DNA from 4 places in the Bradyrhizobium sp. ORS 278 genome. Region 1 is predicted to be linked to each of the others. Evidence: predicted binding sites of a transcription regulator. Region 1 holds the regulator's gene; each other region holds the start of a gene.
What was found. The regulator LexA, encoded in region 1, represses DNA repair genes until DNA is damaged. The targets are predictions, from matches to a motif close to TGTTCNNNNTGTGTTCNG.
Positions count from the first base shown of each region.

Region 2: a site for LexA is predicted at 2,412-2,429, ahead of BRADO_RS28145 (ribonuclease T2). Genes of this name have one in related genera too.
Region 3: a site for LexA is predicted at 3,325-3,342, ahead of uvrA (excinuclease ABC subunit UvrA). Genes of this name have one in related genera too.
Region 4: a site for LexA is predicted at 2,686-2,703, ahead of BRADO_RS18415 (DUF3072 domain-containing protein). Genes of this name have one in related genera too.

Region 1 covers NC_009445.1:4,309,781-4,315,162, forward strand. Annotated here, with positions in the region: partial or broken gene BRADO_RS19180 (TfoX/Sxy family protein) at 142-449, shown strand; gene BRADO_RS19185 (alpha/beta fold hydrolase) at 442-1,254, shown strand; gene glp (gephyrin-like molybdotransferase Glp) at 1,383-2,588, shown strand; gene lexA (transcriptional repressor LexA) at 2,809-3,507, shown strand; gene BRADO_RS19200 (hypothetical protein) at 3,808-4,248, shown strand; gene BRADO_RS19205 (ComEC/Rec2 family competence protein) at 4,420-5,382, opposite strand, start outside.
Region 2 covers NC_009445.1:6,273,047-6,278,428, forward strand. Annotated here, with positions in the region: gene BRADO_RS28125 (ABC transporter substrate-binding protein) at 1-481, shown strand, start outside; gene BRADO_RS28130 (DUF3617 family protein) at 788-1,327, opposite strand; gene BRADO_RS28135 (hypothetical protein) at 1,409-1,714, opposite strand; gene BRADO_RS28140 (hypothetical protein) at 1,884-2,348, shown strand; gene BRADO_RS28145 (ribonuclease T2) at 2,470-3,174, shown strand; gene BRADO_RS28150 (23S rRNA (adenine(2030)-N(6))-methyltransferase RlmJ) at 3,279-4,139, shown strand; gene BRADO_RS28155 (cold-shock protein) at 4,392-4,607, shown strand; gene BRADO_RS28160 (outer membrane protein) at 4,859-5,382, opposite strand, start outside.
Region 3 covers NC_009445.1:4,199,174-4,204,555, reverse strand. Annotated here, with positions in the region: gene uvrA (excinuclease ABC subunit UvrA) at 240-3,233, opposite strand; gene BRADO_RS18680 (hypothetical protein) at 3,546-3,848, shown strand; gene BRADO_RS18675 (hypothetical protein) at 3,894-5,057, shown strand; gene BRADO_RS18670 (outer membrane protein) at 5,173-5,382, opposite strand, start outside.
Region 4 covers NC_009445.1:4,130,015-4,135,396, reverse strand. Annotated here, with positions in the region: gene BRADO_RS18430 (DUF4173 domain-containing protein) at 1-447, opposite strand, end outside; gene BRADO_RS18425 (glycoside hydrolase family 3 N-terminal domain-containing protein) at 656-2,005, shown strand; gene BRADO_RS18420 (hypothetical protein) at 2,048-2,335, opposite strand; gene BRADO_RS18415 (DUF3072 domain-containing protein) at 2,448-2,639, opposite strand; gene BRADO_RS18410 (hypothetical protein) at 2,757-3,050, opposite strand; gene BRADO_RS18405 (type 1 glutamine amidotransferase domain-containing protein) at 3,270-3,830, shown strand; gene BRADO_RS18400 (FdhF/YdeP family oxidoreductase) at 4,116-5,382, shown strand, end outside.

The sequences.
Region 1 (5,382 bases):
CGCGATCGGACTAGGCTTGGATCGGCGACCGTGAGGGTGCGCCTCTTCCGCTCTCAGGCGCTCGCCATGGTCGCAACACCGGACTACATCGATTTCCTGCGCGAGCAGTTCGCGCCACTCGGGCCGATCGAGACGCGGCGGATGTTCGGCAAGACCGGGATCTTCATCGACGGCGCAATGCTGGGCATGGTGGCTGACAACACGCTCTATTTCCGCGTCGATGACGACATCGATCGGCGTTCGCCGAAGCGCAGTCCCATCCTCCGCTGAGCTACGTCAAACAGGGCGTCGCGATCGATCTGGCGTTCTGGCGCGCGCCGGATCGCCTGTTCGACGATCCCGAAGACTTCGTCGTCTGGGCTCGGCTGGCGCTGGCCGCAGCGCAGCGCGTGGCAACGAGGAGAAACAAAATCCCCAGAACGGCTCCATCAAGGAAGCAACATGACTGAGGCCACGCATCAGATCATTTCAGGCCGCGCACGCCTCGCGGCCGAGGTAAAGGGCCGGGGCGAGCCCGTGATCTTCCTGCATGCCGCGGTGTTCGACCGCGCGATGTGGCGCGCGCAGGTCGATGGCGTCGCGGCGACGCACATGGCGATCGCCTATGACAGGCGCGGCTTCGGCGAGACCGTGGCCGAGCCGGAGGAGCATTCGCCGGTCGCCGACCTGCTCGCCGTACTCGATGCGCTCGCGCCAAGCCGGCCGGCGACGCTCGTCGCCTGCTCGCAAGGCGGCCGCATCGCGCTGGATTTCGCCCTGTCGCATCCGTTGCGGATCCGGGCGCTGATCTTGATAGCGCCCTCGATCAGCGGTGCGCCGGAGCCGGTCTTCCCGTCGGAGATCGCCCAGCTGGTGCACGAGCTCGCAGCGGCCGAAGCCGCGGCGGACTGGGACCGCGTGAGCGCCATCAAGGCGCGACTGTGGATCGATGGTCCGCTGCAGCAGGAGGGACGCATCTCGGGCGCGCTGCGGAGCATGTTCTTGGAGAAGAACGCAGCTGCGTTGCGCAACGCGCCTCTCGGTGCAAGCCGCGATACGACACCGGCCTTCCCGCGGCTCGCGGAGATATCGGCACCTTCCCTGGTCGTCTGGGGCGATCTCGACTTTCCGCACATCCAGGAGCGGAGCCGGTGGCTGGCGGCGACTCTGCCGAACGGATCGAGCCATGCGATGAGCGGCGTCGCGCATCTGCCGAGCCTTGAGCGGCCTGCGGAGGTCACCGACCGTATAACGGCGTTTCTCGCTGGATTGTGAGCTCGCGGACCACGGGGCACGATCAGCCGCTGCCGAAAAGCGCGCGGCGGCCTGGGCCCTTGGCCACGCCATGCGCGTTCGGCTAGAAGGCGATTCCTGTTTTCGTCCTGCTGTTCGAAGGAACTCTCATGGCGCTGATGCCGGTCTCCGATGCATTGTCCGCGGTGCTCGCCGGCGCCGAGCCGCTCGCCGAGGAATTTGTGGCGCTGGACGACGCGTTTCACCGGGTTCTGGCGCGGGATCTCGCGGCGCTGCGGACGCAGCCTCCGGAGGCGATGTCGGCCATGGACGGTTACGCGCTGCGCGCAGCCGATGCCACGGCCAAGGCGCGGCTGAAGGTGATCGGCGAGGTCGCGGCGGGGCGGCCGTTCGATCGACTCGTCGGCCCCGGCGAGGCAGCGCGCATCTTCACCGGCGGCGTGGTGCCCGAGGGCGCCGACGCGGTCGTGATCCAGGAGGACACGACGGCGGACGGCAGCCACGTCGTGATCAATGAGCCGGCGATCAAGGGCCGCCACATCCGGCCCGCGGGCGTCGACTTCCATGAGGGCATGGTGCTGCTGAAGGCCGGCCGCCGGCTCAGCGACCGCGACCTGTCGCTCGCGGCCAGCATGAATTATCCGACGTTGCCGGTACGGCGCCGGCCCAAGGTTGCTCTGCTCGCGACCGGCGACGAGCTGGTGATGCCGGGCTCGACGCCCGGCCCTGGCCAGATCGTCTATTCGAACGGCTACGGCCTGCGCGCGCTGATGCGCAGCGAGGGCGCCCAGCCGATCGACCTCGGCATCGCCGCAGATACGCTGGAGGCCACGGTCGCCGGGATCCGCCGGTCGCGCGATGCGGAGGCCGATATCCTGGTGACGACCGGGGGCGCCTCGGTCGGCGATCACGACCTGGTCAAGCAGGCGCTCGACGCCGAGGGCGTCGAAATGGCGTTCTGGAAGATCGCGATGCGGCCGGGCAAGCCGATGATGCATGGCCGTCTCGGCGGCATGCGCGTGATCGGCCTGCCGGGCAATCCGGTGTCATCCTACGTCTGCGCCGTGCTGTTTCTGGTGCCACTGATTCGCAGCCTGCTCGGTCGCGAGGCGCAGCTGCCGCGCGAGACCGCCCTGCTCGGCCGCGAGCTCGGGGCCAATGATTCGCGCGAGGATTATTTGCGCGCACAGCTCGACATCCGCGCGGACGGCGTGCTGGTCGCGACGCCGGTGACGCAGCAGGACTCGTCGCTGCTCGGGAATCTCGCGCTGTCGCAGGCGCTGGTCATCCGTCCGGCGTTCGCGCCGAAGGCTGCAGCCGGAAGCCCCTGCGAGATCCTCCGCCTGCCGCTTTGAGCCAATTTCCCCGGCAAAGCCCGGTCTGTTCACCCTATTTTTAGGATTGCGGAACACACATCGAACATATAGTGTTCGTTCATGATTTGTTTTTAGTATGTTGCGGGCGAATGCGATCGTCCGAGTCCCGTTCGCTCTTCGACACTGGTCTTGGGAGCATCACTGGTCTTGGGAGCATCGTGCGGGACTCGAACGACATCAAACCGGGGACAAGGTCGAGATGCTGACGCGCAAACAGTACGAACTTCTGCGGTTCATCAACGAGCGGCTGAAGGAAGCCGGCGTGCCGCCGTCCTTCGACGAGATGAAGGATGCGCTCGACCTGCGTTCGAAGTCCGGCATCCATCGTCTGATCACGGCGCTGGAGGAGCGCGGCTTCATCCGCCGGCTGCCGAACCGCGCCCGCGCCATCGAGGTGATCAAGCTGCCTGAGCTGTCTCAGGCGGCCGGCAATCGCCGCGGCTTCACGCCGTCGGTGATCGAAGGCAATCTCGGCAAGGTCCGCACCTCGACGCCGGCGCTGGAGGATGGCGAGCGTCCGGTAGCGGTGCCGGTGATGGGCCGAATTGCCGCGGGCACGCCGATCGAGGCGCTGCAGACCCGCAGCCACACCATCAGCGTGCCGGCCGACATGCTCGGCAATGGCGATCACTACGCGCTCGAGGTGCGCGGCGATTCGATGGTCGATGCCGGCATCCTCGATGGCGACATGGCGCTGATCCAGCGCAACGAGACCGCGGACACCGGCGACATCGTCGTGGCGCTGATCGACGACGAGGAGGCGACCTTGAAGCGCTTCCGCCGCCGCGGCGCCTCGATCGCGCTGGAGCCGGCCAACACCGCCTATGAGGTGCGCATCCTGCCGCCCAACCGGGTCAAGATCCAGGGCAAGCTGGTCGGACTCTATCGCAAGTACTGATTGCGCGTGCTCCGCGGTCGCGGTGATGCATCGCGATCGCAGCACGGGCTGCTCAATCGATCGGCGGCGCGACGACACGCTGCGTGCGCCGCTCAAAAACAAGTCACGCGCGAGCGCACCTCATGATGTGCAGCGCGGCACGCTCAAACGCTTGTGATCGTCAGCGGCTGCACGCGGCGAAGATCAGCGCAGAAATGCCGCGAAGCGCGCGCTAACATCTCTCCGATGTCCACTCTGATAGAGGCCTGCGCCTGTCCGGGGGGAGCGCGGGTCGGCTATCTCTGAACGAGGAGCGATCCGATGTGTGACTACAGCCTCCATGCCGTTGCCTCCCGTCCCGCCAAAGTCGGCGAGACGCTGATCTCGACGACGTTCCGCGGCACCGCGACCCGCGGCTTCGCGCTCGAAAGCGAGCCGACCGTTGCGGTGTGCATGCTCCCTGGCACCGAGCTCGCCTTCGCCGAGGACGTCCGCTACGACAGCCGCTGGCTGTGGACGCGGACCATTCGGGAGCGCGTCGCCAAGTTCAACACCATCGAGAAGCACATCCCTGATCGTCATCACGACGCGATCGAGTTCGCCGACGGCCGTCATGTGCTGGTGACGCAGCTCTGCGAAGGCCAGCGGGTTACCGTGCTGCAACTGCCGGTCAGCAAGCAGCCCGGCGAGCGCCGCCCCGAGATCGCAACGGAGACGCCGGCGCAACAGCCGACACCGATCCGCCGCATCAGCATTACCTGACGCATCGGATCGAGCCCTCGCGTCCTCGCATCGGATCGCCTCCAGGCGCTGCAATCCCGGACCAGCCAAGGCCGGCCTGCGGATTGCAGCGTCTCCGCTGTTCCAGATGCCAGTTGGATGCCATGCGTATCGGCTTGAAGCGACCGATCTGAACCGGCTCGTCCGGACTAATTAGTCGTCTCCGCCCTGCTCCGTCTCCGGCGGTGTCGCATCCTGCGCTCGCGGTCCCGGCGTGCGCGGAGTCAACGTGGTCTCGAACTCCCCGGCCTCAGCGGGCGCCGGCCACCACGGGCGGTCGGTGCCGTCGGCCCGCACGGGCACGACGGCGAATCCCTTGTCGCGCGCGACCAGCATCAACGCGCCCTGCTGCTGCAGGCGCGGGCGGTCGACGACAGCGGCCGCGCAGGATGATGGCGCGGCGCGCGCCGTCACCACCAGCGCCGCACGGGCGCAATCATCGGCGAGCGCATCCGCGCGCAGGGTGAGCGCAACGAGGCGGCCATCGGCCAGCGCCAGGACGCAGCCCGAATCGTCGCAGGACACGCCATGGCCGAGCGAGGAATCGGCCGGCAGCCGCGCATCGGCATCGGCGGCGAGCCACTCGCGGGTGACGAACACGTCCTTGCCGTTGCGCATCACATGCAGAAGCCCGTCGCGGCCGCGCACCGCGACCGCGCGGCCATCGCCGGAGACGAGAATGTCGGGCTGCGGCGTCGCGGCGGCCCATGCGGCCGCGATGGCGAGCACCGCCGCGCCGGACCAGCGCAGCGGCGTCCTGAGCAGGCCGATCAGGACGAGGCCGAAACTCGACACGATCAGCGGGCCGATGCCGAAGGCCGTGATGCGCCCGACCGCGCCCGGCAGCGCGGCGACCCAGCGCGTCACGGCGATCATCCAGTCGATGCCCCAGCCCATCACGGTCCACCACAAGCCATCGAGCCCGAACGGCGCAAACAGCAGGCCGAGCAGCCCGGCGGGCATCACCACCGCCGAGACCACCGGCATCGCCGCGAGGTTGGCGAGCAGGCCGTAGGGCGTGATGCGATGAAAGTGGAATGCGGCATAGGGCGTGGTGGCGAGGCCGGCGATCAGCGAGGCCAGGAGCAGCATCGAGAGCTCGCGGCCGCCCCACAG
Region 2 (5,382 bases), 2.0 Mb from region 1:
GCTGGCGGCGCAGGGCATGAAGATTGTGCCGATGTCGTTCCAGAACGTCGACATCGAGGCGATTGGTCTCAAGGCCACGCAGGGCGACCTCATCGTCACCAGCTTCTTCGAGGATGCCTCGCCCGCCGCGCGGCGCTTCTCCGATGCGTTCTACGCACGCCGCAAGGCGATGCCGTCACAGATCCAGGCCGGCGTCTACTCGGCCGTGCGGCACTATCTGCAGGCGGTGAAGGATGCCGACAGTGATGACGGCGCGACGGTCATGGCGAAGATGAAATCGACCCCTGTCTCGGACGCCTATGCGGAGCATGGCCAGATCCGCGACGACCAGCGCATGGTGCATGATCTCTATCTGGTCCAGGTGAAGACACCGGCCGAAGCGAAGGCGCCGCGGGACTTCGTCAAGCTCGTGACGAAGATCGCCCCCGATCAGGCATTTCGCCCGCTCGACCGCAGCAAATGCAGTCTGGTCGGGAAGTAAGCATCTCCGGGAGTGCGATGCCCGAACTCAGTGCGCTGTGATCGTCACGTCCAAGCGAGCGGCTCCTTAGAACCGGCGATTGTTTCCGGGCGCGCTTTCGCCGTCCCTCGGTGTCATTCCCCGCGAAGGCGGGGATCCAGTACGCCGCGGCCTCTCGGTCGATCACCGCCGTCTCTGGAATACTGGATCGTCCGCCTTCGCCTTCGCGGCCGATGACAGCCAGCCGGCTCGACATGATCAAAGCGTCAAGCCTTGGGAACCTGGTCCCAACCGTCCCGCCGTGGCAAAGTGCCGAAGGGGTGGCCGTTACTGCTTCGCGCCCGGGATCAGGTTCTTCAGCTTGGCCATGTCCTTGACGTTCATCTTCATGCCGCCGGGCATGACGATGTCGCCGGGTTTCTGGTCCGCCTTGCAGGCGCCGAGCCACTTCGCCTCGATGGTCATTGCGGTGTCCTTGGCGCCGGTGGCGCCGCCCTGGATCTTCGAGGTCGTCTTCACCGTGTAGGCCGAATTGAAGTCGCCGGTGATCTCGGCATGCGACGTCGTGCTCATGCCGCCGAAGCTGCAGACGGAATCGCTGACATAGCCGGTCGCCGTCTTCTGGATATCCTGCTTGGAGCAGACCTGCTGCGCCATCGGCGAGGCCATGTTGTTCATGTCCTTGTCGGTGGTCTCGTCGGTGCAGTGCTGCATCGTCATCTCCGGCAGCTGGCCGCCGGACCGAATCATCTTGAGCTCCCAGAGACCCGCCTTGCGCACCGGCAGGTCGAGCGCGAAGGCCGCGCTCGCCGCTCCGCCCAGAAGGCTGCAACAGAGGACTCCGAGGAGGAGGCGCTGACGTGTCATGATCGTGTTCCGGCTTAGCTGTCAATCGGCGAACCGATGACGCCGAATCATGGCGTTAGTGTAGTCAGGCCTCGAACAGGTTCAGTACAGTGTCCGCAGCGGCCGTTGCGCCGAGCCGTACGGCACCCAGCGGCAGGCGAACGAAACGTAGCCGCCATAGTGCGGATCGACCGCGCGGAATTTCGCGACCTTGCCGTAGGACGCGCAATGATCGACCGCGATCTGGCGCGCATCCGTGCTCTGGGCCAACTGATAGGCGATGATGCCGCCGGTGTCGTTGCCCTTGAACGGCGGCACCACGTCGGCCCGGGCGGGCGCGCCGGCCAGCAGCATCCCCGCGGCCAGCAGGCCTGCCGTCTTCACCAATCCGACCTTCAGCATCCGCATTGCATTCTCCCAAAGCGCTACCGCCATCCTAAAGGTCCTGTCCGGCCAAGAAAAGAACACCGGCCGGGGGTTAACAGGACTAATCGTGGAGTGTTGCCGCGTTGCACTTGACCTCCTGGAACAGGCGCGGCACGGTCCATGCTCCTGCATCAGACCTTGCGGACGGCCCATGCGCGACTTCAGCACATCTCTCACGATCCTCGGTGCCGGCTGCGGCGCGCTGCTCGCCGCTCTGGTCGCGACCGCTCCGGCCCACGCCGCCAACCCGCTGGAGATGAACTTCTGGCTCTCCGGTCCCAAGTATGAGGGCCGGGTCGCCCCGTGCGAGGCGGCCATCCCGACCATCGTGAGCCGGTTCCAGGACAAGGAAAGCACCTTCTGGAATTCGTCGCTGACGATCACCGGCGTCGCCAATGTCCGCGAGATCGCCTTCCGCCCCTGGCAGTCGGACAACATCCCGCGCCGCTTCTGCACCGGCAGCGTGATGATCAGCGACGGCAAGGCGCGCACGCTCAATTATTCGATCATTGAGGACGGCGGCTTCGCCGGCTATGACCAGGGCGTCGAGTTCTGCGTCGTCGGCCTCGACCGTAACTGGGCGTTCAACCCGGCCTGCCGCGCCGCCAAGCCCTGAGTCGCGGGCGACGCCTCCACCAAAATCACGGGTGACGATCGGCTGCTCCCGGGCAGCCGTTTTTGTTCTTGAAATGTTCCTGGGGGCTGCTAGGTTCCTGGCATTGTCCGGGGAGTTCGCCATGTTTGATGACCTGCGCCGACCAGCCGTCCTGCTTGCCAGAACCGTCGTTTGTTTGGCCCTGCTGCTGGGTGCGCTGGACGCTGCACCCGTGGAGGCTCAGGACCGCCGTCAGAACGCGCCGGGCGCGTTCGACTTCTACGTGCTGTCGCTCTCGTGGTCGCCATCATTCTGCGCCGAGGCCGAGGAGCGTGGCGGACGCGGCAGCCGCTCGCAGCAATGCAGCGGACGGCCCTACTCCTTCGTCGTGCATGGGCTGTGGCCGCAATACGAGGCCGGCTACCCCGAATATTGCGAGCAGCCGTCGCCCCGCCTGCCGCGCAACATCATGACCTCGATGCTCGACCTGATGCCGGCGCCCGGCTTGATCTACAATGAGTGGGACAAGCACGGCACCTGCTCCGGTCTGTCGGCCAAGGCCTATTTCGAGGCCATCCGCAAGGCCCGCGCCGTGATCAAGATCCCGCCGGAGTTCCTGGACCTTGCGGAAGCCAAGACATTGGCGCCCGCCGCGATCGAGGACGCGTTCATCAAGGCCAATCCCAAGTTGACCAATTCAGCCATCGCGGTGACCTGCAATCGAACCCGGCTCAGCGAGGTTCGGATCTGCCTCTCCAAGGACCTCGAATTCCGTAGCTGCGACGAGGTCGACCGTCAGGCGTGCCGCCGTGACGAGGTCAACATGCCGCCGGTGCGCGGCGGCTAGCCCACAACCTCGCGCTCGGCCGGCGGACACCCGCGCCTGCCGAGAGCGGCCGCAGGCCAACGACGGGGTACCTTTTCCTCGCGGAACGGCGTAACTGCTGCGGCATGAACTACCGACACGCCTTCCACGCTGGCGGCTTCGCCGACGTCATCAAACACATCGTGCTGACCCGCATCCTGGTCTACCTCCAGGAGAAGCCGGCGGCATTCCGGGTCATCGACACCCATGCCGGCGCCGGTCTCTACGACCTCACCGGAGACGAAGCCACGCGCAGCGGCGAGTATCTCACCGGCATCGCGCGGCTGCTGCAGGCGCGCCTGTCGGACGAGGCTTATGCACTCTTGCAGCCATATCTGGACATCGTCCGATCGTTCAATCCGAAGGCCGATCTCGTCGCCTATCCCGGCTCGCCGCTGATCGCGCGCGCGCTGCTGCGGCCGCAGGACCGCATGACCTTGTGCGAGCTTGCCGATGTCCCGCGCAAGCAACTGATCGATGCGCTGCGGCGCGATACCCAGGCCCGCGTCGTCGATCTCGACGGCTGGGTCGCCCTGCCCGCCTTCGTGCCGCCGAACGAGCGCCGTGGCGTCGTGCTGATCGATCCCGCCTTCGAGGCCAAGGATGAGTTCGAGCGCATGAGCGACCGCTTTGCCGCAGCCTTCGCGAAGTGGACCACCGGTATCTACGTGCTCTGGTATCCCGCCAAGAGCCGCCGCGCCACCGAACAGCTTGCTGATCAGGTCGCGCATCTCGCAGCTGCGGCGAAGCCGCCGGGCAAGGTGCTGCGCGTCGAGTTCAGCGTTGCGCCGCAGATCGAAGGCGAGGCGCTAACCTCCACCGGTCTGCTGATCGTCAATCCGCCCTGGACATTGCATGATGAGCTCAAGCTCATCCTGCAGGAGCTGGTCAGGCCGCTCGGCCAGGGCGGCCCTGCGCGCTTTCGTCTCGACATCCCCAAAGCTTGAAGCGGAAGTTCGTCGAAAAGCCGTAGTCAATCGGCGCGGAACCGTATTAATGTGTCTGACTGTAAGACTGGCTTTACGTTCCGCTTCCGCGAATGGTTGCGGCGGGGTGATCAAGGCCTAACAAGATCCGGCGATCCGGCGCGGCGAGCGCTGGGCGTTAAGGTGGCCAACGCTTTCCGATCAAAGTGATGTCCGGTCGGACGCTGCGCAGGGCGCGCAGTGGAGGAAGCATTGCGGGGGAGGAGTTTCCCGATGGCCATGACTGGGACAGTCAAGTTCTTCAACGGTGAGCGCGGCTACGGCTTCATCAAGCCGGACGATGGTGGTCGCGACGTGTTCGTGCATATCACGGCAGTGGAGCGCGCCGGGCTGAAGGATCTGACCGAGGGACAGCGTATCAGCTTCGAGGTTGAGCCGGACAAGAAGGGCAAAGGCCCGAAGGCGGTGAACCTGGTCCTGTCGTCGTAGCCACGGCCCGCCGGGCAGGCTCGCATCTGACGCGAGCCGCTGCAGCGGGCGTCGACGTGACTTCATCAGTCGAAAACCGCCGGCAGCGCGTCCGGCTTCGCGCTCGAGCCGCGCATTCTGGTTGCGCGCGCAGACGCGCGCCTGAGTGCTGACGGTCACGCGACAAAAAAATCCCGGCCGCGCGAGCAGCCGGGAGGATGTCGTTCGACTTTCTTCTTCCTATCCCGTCTTGTTGCTTTGCCGTTTTGCCATCAGAAATGGAAGTTGATGCCTGCGCGGATCATTCCAGACCGATAGTCGTTCTTCGCCCCCGTGATCACGAAATTATTGCTGTCGAGATCGACGTAGAGATACTCGATCTTCGCGGTCCAGTTCTGCGCCAGGCCGAACTCGGTGCCGACGCCGAGCGTCCAGCCGACGGCGGTGTGCGATTCCGAAAGGCCGAAGGTCTCGGCGCGCAGGCCACCGAGCGCGAGACCGCCGGTGCCGTAGAACAGGATGTTGTTGAAGGCATAGCCGACGCGGCCGCGCAGCGTGCCGAACCAGGGGTTCGAGAACTTCCACGGCGCGAAGGTGTCGTTGGCGCCGCTGAGATTGATGTCGCCCTCGATGCCGAGCACCCAGGGACTGCCATTCTGCCAGTTGTAGCCGGCCGTCACCCCGCCGACGAGCCCCGAGGGCTTGGTCGCGCTGTTGCCGACCGTCCCCCATTGATAGCCCAGCGTGCCGCCGAGATAGGGGCCGGCCCAGCTATAGGCGTTGAGGGGCTGGTTGA
Region 3 (5,382 bases), 110 kb from region 1:
ATCGCGATGTGAGATAACAGGCCTGACAGGCGGTGCGATCCGGCCCCTGACTGCACGGCTCGTCGGAGCCTCGAAGCCATCCAGAGTTTTGGGCGGAAACTTGGATTGCTCCACCCGCGCCCAGAGGGCTTCGGCGGAGACGCGTAGCACGGATGAGCGCAGCGACATCCGGGTTCTCCTCGGATGTCAGCGATGAACCCGGATGTCGCTGCGCTCCTCCTCCAAGATCCAACGACGCACTACTCCGCCGCCTCGCTGGCCGCGCCGCGGCTGCGCTTCTTCGGCCTGGCTGACTTCTCGAGCACCGGCTTCAGGAATTGCCCTGTGTAGCTGCGCGGCGCTTTCACGATGTCCTCCGGCGGGCCCCAGGCGACGATCTCGCCGCCGCCGTCGCCGCCTTCGGGGCCGAGGTCGATGACCCAGTCGGCGGTCTTGATGACCTCGAGATTGTGCTCGATGACGACCACCGTGTTGCCCTGCGCGACCAGCTCGTGCAGCACCTCCAGGAGCTTCTTGACGTCGTGGAAGTGCAGGCCGGTGGTCGGCTCGTCCAGGATATAGAGCGTGCGGCCGGTGGCGCGCTTGGACAGCTCCTTGGCGAGCTTGACGCGCTGCGCCTCGCCGCCCGACAGCGTGGTGGCCTGCTGGCCGACATGGATGTAGTCGAGGCCGACGCGGCGCAAGGTCTCGAACGTGTCGCGCACGCGCGGCACCGCCTTGAAGAACTCGGCGGCCTCCTCGACGGTCATGTCGAGCACGTCGGCGATCGACTTGCCCTTGAACAGCACGTCGAGCGTCTCGCGGTTGTAGCGCTTGCCCTTGCAGACATCGCAGGTGACGTAGACGTCCGGCAGGAAGTGCATCTCGATCTTGATGACGCCGTCGCCCTGGCAGGCTTCGCAGCGGCCGCCCTTGACGTTGAAGGAGAAGCGGCCGGGCTCGTAGCCGCGCGCCTTCGCCTCGGGCAGGCCGGCGAACCATTCACGGATCGGCGTGAACGCGCCGGTATAGGTCGCGGGGTTGGAGCGCGGCGTGCGGCCGATCGGCGACTGGTCGATGTCGATGATCTTGTCGATGTGCTCCAGTCCCTCGATCCGGTCATGCGGCGCGGCTGCCTCATTGGCGCCGTTGAGCTTGCGCGCGATCGCTTTGTAGAGCGTGTCGATGAGCAGCGTCGACTTGCCGCCGCCGGAGACGCCGGTGATCGCCGTGAACAGCCCGAGCGGAATCTCCGCCGAAACGTTCTTAAGATTGTTGCCGCGGGCGTTGACGACCTTGATGGTGCGGCGATGGTTCGGCGGCCGCCGCTCGGGGACCTCGACCTCGAGCTCGCCGGTGAGATATTTGCCGGTCAGCGACTTCGGATTGCGCATGATCTCTGCCGGCGTGCCCTCGGCGACGATGTGGCCGCCATGGGTGCCGGCGCCCGGGCCGATGTCGAGCACGTAGTCGGCGAGACGAATCGCGTCTTCGTCATGCTCGACGACGATCACGGTGTTGCCGAGGTCGCGCAGCCGCTTCAGGGTGTCGAGCAGGCGGGAGTTGTCGCGCTGATGCAGGCCGATCGAGGGCTCGTCCAGCACGTAGAGCACGCCGGTGAGGCCCGAGCCGATCTGCGAGGCCAGGCGGATGCGTTGGCTCTCGCCGCCGGACAAAGTGCCGGAGGAGCGGGCGAGGGTCAGGTAGTTCAGGCCGACGTCGAGCAGGAAGGTGAGACGATCGCGGATCTCCTTCAGGATGCGGGTCGCGATCTCGGTCTGCTGCGCGTTGAGCTGCGACGGCACCTCGGCGAACCATTCGCCGGCGGCCTTGACGGAGAGATCGGAGATCTCGCCGATATGCTTGCCGCCGACCTTGACGCTCAGCGCCTCCGGCTTGAGCCGGAACCCCTTGCAGCCGGCGCAGGGCACGTCGTTGAAATATTTGCCGAGTTCCTCGCGGGCCCATTCGCTCTCGGTCTCGCGGAAGCGGCGCTCGATGTTGGTGATGACGCCCTCGAACGGCTTCTTGGTGTCGTAGGAGCGGACGCCGTCCTCATAGGTGAACTTGATCTCGTCGTCGCCGGAGCCGTGTAAGAGCGCGTTCTGCGTCTTCTTCGGCAGGTCCTTCCACTTGGTGTCGAGCGTGAACTTGTAGAACTTGCCGAGCGCTGTCAGCGTCTGCAGGTAATAGGGCGAGGACGACTTGGCCCAGGGCGCGATCGCGCCCTTGCGCAAGGTGAGGTCCTTGTCGGGAATGACCAGGTCGGCGTCGACATGCTGCTCGACCCCGAGGCCGCCGCATTCCGGGCAGGCGCCGTAGGGGTTGTTGAACGAGAACAGCCGCGGCTCGATCTCGGGGATGGTGAAGCCGGACACGGGACAGGCGAACTTTTCCGAGAACAGGATGCGCTCGGGCCCACTCTTGTCGTGGATCTTGGCGGTCTTCTTCTTTTCCTTCTCCTCGGCCGGCGCTGCGGAGGCAGGGGCATCGGCGAATTCGACGACGGCGAGGCCCTCGGCGAGCTTCAGCGCGGTCTCGAAACTTTCGGCGAGGCGCTGGCCGATGTCCGGGCGCACGACGATGCGGTCGACGACGACGTCGATGTCGTGCGGAAACTTCTTGTCGAGCGTGGGAGCCTCGGCGAGCTCATGGAAGGTGCCGTCGATCTTGACGCGCTGAAAGCCCTTCTTGAGGTACTCGGCGAGCTCCTTCTTGTACTCGCCCTTGCGGCCGCGCACGACCGGCGCAAGCAGATACAGGCGGGTGCCCTCGGGCAGCGCCAGCACGCGGTCGACCATCTGCGACACCGTCTGGCTCTCGATCGGCAGGCCCGTGGCGGGCGAATAGGGCACGCCGACGCGCGCCCACAGCAGCCGCATGTAGTCGTAGATCTCGGTGACGGTGCCGACGGTGGAGCGCGGATTTTTCGAGGTCGTCTTCTGCTCGATCGAGATCGCCGGCGACAGGCCGTCGATCTGGTCGACATCCGGCTTCTGCATCATCTCCAGGAACTGGCGCGCATAGGCCGACAGCGATTCGACGTAGCGGCGCTGGCCCTCGGCATAGATCGTGTCGAAGGCAAGCGAGGATTTGCCGGAGCCGGAGAGACCGGTGAACACCACGAGCTTGTCGCGCGGGATTTCGACGTCGATGTTCTTCAGATTGTGCTCGCGGGCGCCGCGGATGGTGATCGCCCGCAGGCTCGACGAGTTGGCTTGCGCGCGCTGCTTGGCCTTGAGCACTTCATCCATGACGTTCGTCCCACGGCGCAAGGCTGCGCCATCGTTGCAGGCGCGTTGCGCCGGAAGCCGGCCATCGGACGCCAGGGGGGAAAGGTATGGTCGGAACGTAGGAAGAACGGGCCTGGATTTCCAGTGCCGTCAGCGAATCATCAACAATGCGCTCGCGATATGGCAGCTTCTGGCAGGAGCGGAACCATTGCAGCGGGGAGGCCTGGAACGTGGCTTCGCAGCGGCCTTTGACGTGGTGCCGGGGCGGCCCATATGGTAGTCACCGATACGAGTGCGATGGCCGCGTCATGCTCCATTCGCCGGAGATGCTCCATGCAGTTCTCATCCTCATCAAGCGCCAATGTCGGATCATATGTGCTCTCGACCGAGGAGCGCGTGCGTAGCGCCGGCGCCGGACCGGCCGACGTGAATGCCGTTGCATCCCAGGCGCTCAAGCTGATCGGACGGGCCGAGGCGATCTCGATCGGCGCGCTGCAGTCGAGCACGGGCGTGTCGGCCGATCTGATGCAGGCTGCGATCCATCGACTCAAGCAGGATCAGCTGGTGCAGGGCTCGGATGACCGCCTGTCGCTGACGCCGCTGGGGCAGAAGGCGCATTCCATCGTTGCGACCTGATCCACTCTGCCGCTAAGGTTGTCCATCCCGCAGGGGGAGGCGACCATGGCGGATCCGGCCGGCATTGCGTGGCAGCTGTCTGATTTGTGGTATTTTGGTGTTCCGTCGATCGGAGCGGCCGTCGGCGTCACCGAGGTCATCTCGCGCTACAAGGATGCTCCCTTCCTCGCCGCCCAGACCGGCCCGGCGCGCGCCTACGTTCTCGTCAATGCGCTGGCCGCCCTGTTCGCCTACGTGCTGATCCGAAACTTCGACTTCAAATTTGGCGCCCAGGACCAGGTGATCCTGGTGCAGGCCCTGGTCGCGAGCCTCGGCTCGATGGCATTCTTCCGCAGTTCATTGTTCTCGATGAAGGTGGGGGAGACCGATGTTTCGGTCGGGCCCGCGATCTTCTTCCAGATCCTCCTGTTCGCCACCGATCGCGCCTGCGATCGCGAGCGAGCCAAGCCGCGGTCGGCCGAGGTCATCCGGATCATGCAGGGGGTGTCGTTCGAGCTCGCCCGGGACTCGCTGCCGAGCTTCTGCTTCGAGCTCATGCAGAACATTCCGGCCAGCGAGCAGCAGAAGTTTCGCCTAGTGATCGACGCGCTGGCCTCATCGACGCGGATGCCGGACAGCGTCAAGGTGCTCAATCTCGGGCTCATGCTGATGAACGCGGTGGGGCAGCAGGTGCTCGAAGCCGCGGTCGCCGCGCTGGGTGAAAAGATTCAAGGCCCCGCCAAGCTCGAGCTGAAGGTTTTCATCGCGCTGCAGCGGGCCGATTTCGACAAGGCCTATCCGCTGCTCGTCGACATCGCCTTCATCATGTCGCGCTACGGCTCCCCGGCCGCCCAGGAGGCTGCGAAGACTGCGGTGCTCAAGGAGATCGAGCCGCTGACCCGGCAGCCGCATCTCGACAATGGCGCCAAGATGACCCAGCTCGGGCTGTCTCTGCAGCAGCGCGTCGGCGACGCCGTGCTGCTGGCGGCCATCGAGCAGGTCGCCGATGGCATCAAGGGCGATCCTGACCGTGAGGACCAGGCGCAAGCCGAGGACGCAGAAAGCGCGCACGCGCAGAAGGGTCAGCAGCCTCAAACCCCGCCGCCAGGGGTTGTCGTGCCCAATGTCACGCCGATCCGTCCGGATGTGGTGGCTCCCGTCACAGACACGGACGCTGCGACGGATCACGCGGCGGGAGATGTCCCCAAAGCAGGCGGCGCGTCCGACTGAGGAGGGCGCCGCACCGGCGCGGCCGGAGAACGAAGAAGCCCCGTCGCGGCGGTCAAAAAGAAAAGCCTCCGCCCTTGCGAGCGGAGGCCTGTGCGTTGGCCCGGAAGCCGAAGTCTTAGAAGTGATAGTTCACGCCGACCTGAACGCTGTGCAGGTTCAGGTTGCCGGTCGGAAGAGCGCCGCCGAAGTAGGTCTTGCCGTCGAAGCTCTTGTAGAGGTACTCGGCCTTCACCGACCACTTCGGAGCGAACAGCACCTCGACGCCGCCGCCAGCGGTCCAGCCGCTCAGGAACTGCGTGTCGGAGACGCCGACGCCGAGCGCCGA
Region 4 (5,382 bases), 180 kb from region 1:
CAGTGCGCGCGTCAGCGAGTGCTCGCGCAGTATCATGATCATGTCCGGGACGAGCCGGAATGGTCCAAACAGGAGCAACTGCCGAGCCGCGCTCAGCGGCAGCCAAAATCCGCGCGCATATGAGTCGGTTGCGAACGCAACGGCCGAAAGGATCATCACAAGCATGACGGCAAACGACAGCAGGCTGAGATCCTCGATGACAGGCGCGAGGCCTGCGACGACAAGGACGCCAGCTCCGATCAGCCGGGCGCGCGACGTCATGACGACATTGACGAAGATGCTCGTCGCGGCGAGGACGCCGAGGAACAGCGGCAAGGCCAGACCGATGGGGCGGCCGTTGTAGAGCAACGCGTCGGCCAGTCCGACGAGGCCGACAGCGATCGCGAATTTAAACCATCTGGAATCAGATGCGGCTGGAGCGGCCGTCAGCTCGGCGGAGGCAGTCATGCGGTGGTCCCTTGTGGCAGCGAAGCGGCCGGCACGTGCCGGCCGATGACCACCATGGCGCGGCCACGTGCAGCCGCTGCCCACCAGCCCTGCAGCATTTCAGGATTTGTTTGCAGAATTCGTGCAGGCGCGAGCCCGCCGCTGGCGCAGGCGGATCGGCATTGTTACGCAGAGGCCGTTGTTTCCTCCGGACTCATCGGCTGCACACATGCTCGGGCGTATCAGGACGGTCGTCCTCTGGATTCTTGCTCTGCTCTTCATCGTCATCACGGTCAACAGCAACGAGCCGTATCTCGTTCGCCTGCGCGGGGGTGGTCACGCCGCCTTGTTGATCATCGCTCTGGCCGCTCCGCTTCTGCTCCTGCTCGGCGGGCGATGGCGGCACGGTCTCCCCGGGAAGATGCTTGTCCTCGCCTGGTGCATCCCGCTGATCGCGCTGACGTCGACGCAGTTCATGTTCGCCTGGCGGAAGTATGAAACGTTCCGAACGGCTCCCGACGTCGCGCAATTGCTCGGGCGGCACTTCATGGTCGGCTATACGTCGTTGGAGGACGCTGCTGCGCTCGCGCGGCAGGGTTTGATCGTCGGCGTCTATGTGACCCACCACAATGTGCGAGGGCGAACGGCGGCCCAGCTGCAGGCCGACATTGCGCGGCTACAGGCCGAGCGGATCAGCGCCGGCCTGCCGCCCTTGCTGGTCTCGGCCGACCAGGAGGGGGGCTCGGTTGCGCATTTGTCGCCGGCCGTGCCGAACATGCCCGGCCTTGCGACGCTGGCCGATCTGCCGTCAGCGCGGCGCATGCAAGAGGCGTTCGAGATGGGGAAGAGCCAGGGTCGGTCCTTGGCAGCCGCCGGCATCACCCTCAACTTGGCGCCGGTCGTCGATCTCCGCCCGCGCTGGACACACAACAGGTTTGATTTCCATACGTTGATCAATCGCCGGGCGATCTCCAGCGATCCGGCCGTCGTGGCGGACATTGCGCTCGGTTATGTCCGCGGACTCGAAGCGAGCGGCGTCCGTGCCGCCGTCAAGCACTTCCCCGGTCTCGGGCGCGTTGCGGCCGACACGCATCATTTCTCTGCCGAGCTCGATACCTCAGCGGAAATTCTGGAACAGTCGGATTGGCTGGCGTTCCGCGGTGTGCTCGACAAGTCGGATGCAGCGATGATGGTGGGGCACGTGGTGGTCGATGCGATCGATCGCGAGCGCCCGGCGTCGCATTCGAAGGCCGTGCTCGACGGCCTGATCCGCGGGCGCTGGAACTACCAGGGCATCATCATCACCGACGATCTCGTGATGGGCGCGATCTACGGCCGGAACCTCTGCGAGGCCGTGGTCGAGTCCCTCAGCGGCGGTGCCGACATCCTGCTGGTGGCTTATGACGGCACGCAAATCCATCGTGTGTTGGCTTGCGCCAAAAGGGCGTTGGTGGACGGACGCATCGATCTGGAAGCCCTGCGCAGGAGCGACGAGCGCCTGGGGCGGTGGATGCCGCGGGAGGACGGGACTGTCGCGGCGGATGCATCGAGTCCGCGCGCGCCGGCGCCAAGCAAGTAGTGCGTATGGATCGATCGGTCGATCAGAATCCGGTCACATTCGTCAGCGCGGGCCGTTGCCGGTCCAGTTGCGCCAGGCGACGTTTGAGAGGCTGCGCAAGTCGGTGGCGAGCGGACGTCGTACCTGTTTGTCGTGCTGCCCGATCACCTGTTCCGACTCCCGGATCTTGAGCTGAAGTTCAGCGACCTGTCGCTTGGTCCGCTCGATCGACCTGCAATCCGCGCTCTCGCCGACCGTGAACCGCGCCGTCTCGATCTGCTTCAATGCTGCGCGGTTCTTCTTCAGCTGAGCGCGATGCCAGGCAACCCTGCTGTCACTATCCGCAACCATCCTGCACTCCCTAGAAAGGGCGCAAAGATTAACCGAGCGGCTCTTGATTCGCGACACGCCCGTCTTCGACATGGCAGGATTCGGATACCGGTCAACGACCGATAGCTTTCCCTTAGTTCAGCCCGGCGGCGCGTCTGAACTCATCGATCAGTACGGATGCTTCGGCCTTGGTCCGCACGTCCGTCGTCGGATCTGGTCGCCCGGCCTGCTCGCTCAGGGTCTTCAAATATGACGCTTGCGCATCCGTCATCGGGTCGTCGCCTGAAGCCCAGTCTCTGGGATCCTTCTCGAGTTTTTCGGTCATGGAAGTCTCCGTTCACGTGCCGAGAACAACCCGGCGGACGGCTATTGGTTCATTATATGTTCTACGTCAGGTGTCGGTTCGCAACTCTCACCGCCACGACGGATGGTGATCATCTGATTAGCTCGAAGAGGGCGTGGTTTTCTTGGGAGTGGCCTGCGACGTCGTTCGCAACGGGCTTGTCCCGCCTGCGGCATCGTCTCTCGCAGCCGGCAACACGATATCCGGCCCAGCGGCCGCGAGTTCGTCGGCCGTGGCTTCGCACGGCTTGATCTCAAAATTGTTGTCGAGCACCTTCTCGCCGTGGGTATCGAGGGTGACCAGATCGGCCTGCTCGGCAGCCTCCCACACCTCCCGTTCGGTTCGAAACGGACGCGTCAGCCTTTCGTCATTCTCAAACAGAGCGTAGGGCACGGAACACTCCAGATCGTCAACAGAGCACGCCCGGCTTGTCCTCGGTCGGGCACCAGAAGCTGCTCGCGACGGGAAAACGGGATCGGAGCGCTGGGGTTCCATCTGCAGTCCGACTCGGTCGATCGACCAGTTGTGACAATCGGCCATCGATCGCTGCGGAACGATGGGCGCATGCGCAATGTTGCCCGCCGTCATCGACCCAAAACGAGAGCATCTGTCATGGACATCAAGGGAAAAAGGATTGCGATCCTCGCGACCAACGGTTTCGAGCAATCCGAGTTGGAAGTGCCGCGCGATCGCCTGTCGCAGGCTGGAGCGACGGTGGAGATCGTTTCGCTTGCGCCGGGCGAGATCAAAGGATGGGACCAGAAGGACTGGGGCAGGCCGGTCAAGGTCGACAAGACGCTCGACCAGGCGCAAGCGTCCGATTATGACGCCATCGTGCTCCCGGGCGGCCAGATCAATCCGGATCTGCTGCGCCTCGAGCCGAAGGCGCTGCAGTTCATCAAGGACATCTTCAATGCCAAGAAGATCGTGGCTGCGGTCTGCCATGCGCCGTGGCTGCTGATTGAGACCGGCATCGCGAAGGGGCGTAAAATGACGTCCTATAAATCCATCAAGACGGACGTCGCCAATGCCGGCGCCCAGTGGCAGGACGCGGAAGTCGTCGTCGACCAAGGCGTCATCACGTCGCGCAATCCCGGCGATCTCGAAGCGTTCAGTGCCAAGATCATCGAAGAGGTGAAGGAAGGCCGGCATCTGCAACGGAGCGCCGCTTAAGGCGATGTCTTGGACGAGGCCGGAGCCTGCCTGGCCTCGTCCAAGGACAGGCCCAGCGCCCGAGGGGTCGAACGCTGGGCCGCAGTCCACACGGAGTGTCTCCAGCGAGATGGGGGAACGCCGCCGGAGACAGATAAAAGACGCTCGCCACGGCTCGTCGTTCCTAATTTGCCGATGATCCTGCTCTCTGCCGCTTCCTTGCGGCCACTGCGCAATCTCCCGTGAGGGTCGGAACTTGCATCTCGGTCACGGGTTGGCCGGGCTTTCAGGCCGCGGAGATGGATCGTGAGTGAAAAGGCGAAGATTCAGGACTACAACGCACCTGCCGGCGGCTGGGGATCGGTGCGCGCCGTCGCGAGTATCCTCACTCAGGAGGAAGTCACGCTGCTTGGCAGCGAAATCCTCTTGAAGCAGAACAAGCCTGGCGGCTTCATGTGCGTGAGCTGCTCATGGGCGAAGCCGGCACAACCGCATCCGTTCGAATTCTGTGAGAACGGCGCGAAAGCCACCGCCTGGGAAATCACCGGCAAGACCGTCGGGCCCGAGTTTTTCGCCCGGCATACCCTGACCGAGCTGCGAACGTGGTCGGACCATCAGCTCGAGGAGCAGGGCCGGCTGACCCATCCGATGCGCTACGATGCCGCGAGCGATCGCTACCTTCCGGTGGGCTGGGACGAGGCGTTCGGCGCGATCGGAGCTGAGTTGAAGGCGCTCGATCCTCGCAAGGTGGTGATGTACACGTCGGGTCGCGCCTCGCTCGAGACGAGCTACATGTACCAGCTGTTCGGCCGAATGTATGGCACCAACAATTTCCCCGACAGCTCCAACATGTGCCATGAATCGACCTCGGTCGCCCTTCCGGAGGTGATCGGCGTCCCTGTGGGCACCGTGCTGCTGGACGATTACGACAAGGCCGACTGCATCCTCTTCTTTGGTCAGAACACCACGACCAACTCGCCTCGCATGCTGCATCCGCTGCAGCGGGCGGCGCAACGTGGTGTCCCCATCATCACGTTCAATCCGCTGCGTGAGCGTGGCTTGGAGCGGTTCACAAATCCGCAAAATCCGATCCAGATGGTGCTGACCGGCGGCACGCGCATCAGCACGCAATACCATCAGCTCAGGGTCGGCGGCGACGGCGCGGCGCTGCTCGGGCTGTGCAAGGCGGTCATCGAGGCCGATGACGCTGCGATCGCTACGAAGGGGCCGCGGGTTCTCGACGTTGCCTTCATCGAACAGCACACGTCCGGCTTCGATGACTTCGCGAGCTACTGCCGGCAGGCGGCTTGGCACGACATCGAACACGCCTCCGGGCTTGGCCGGACTGATATTCTCGAAGCTGCCAAGGTCTACGCGTCCGCGCATGCGGTGATCGCCAATTACGGCATGGGGATCACGCAGCATCGCCACGGCGTCGAGACTGCGAAGATGATCGTGAATCTCCTGCTGCTGCGCGGTAATATCGGCAGGCCTGGGGCCGGCATCTCGCCGGTCCGCGGGCATTCCAACGTGCAGGGGCAGCGCACGGTCGGGATTTCCGAGAAGACCAAGC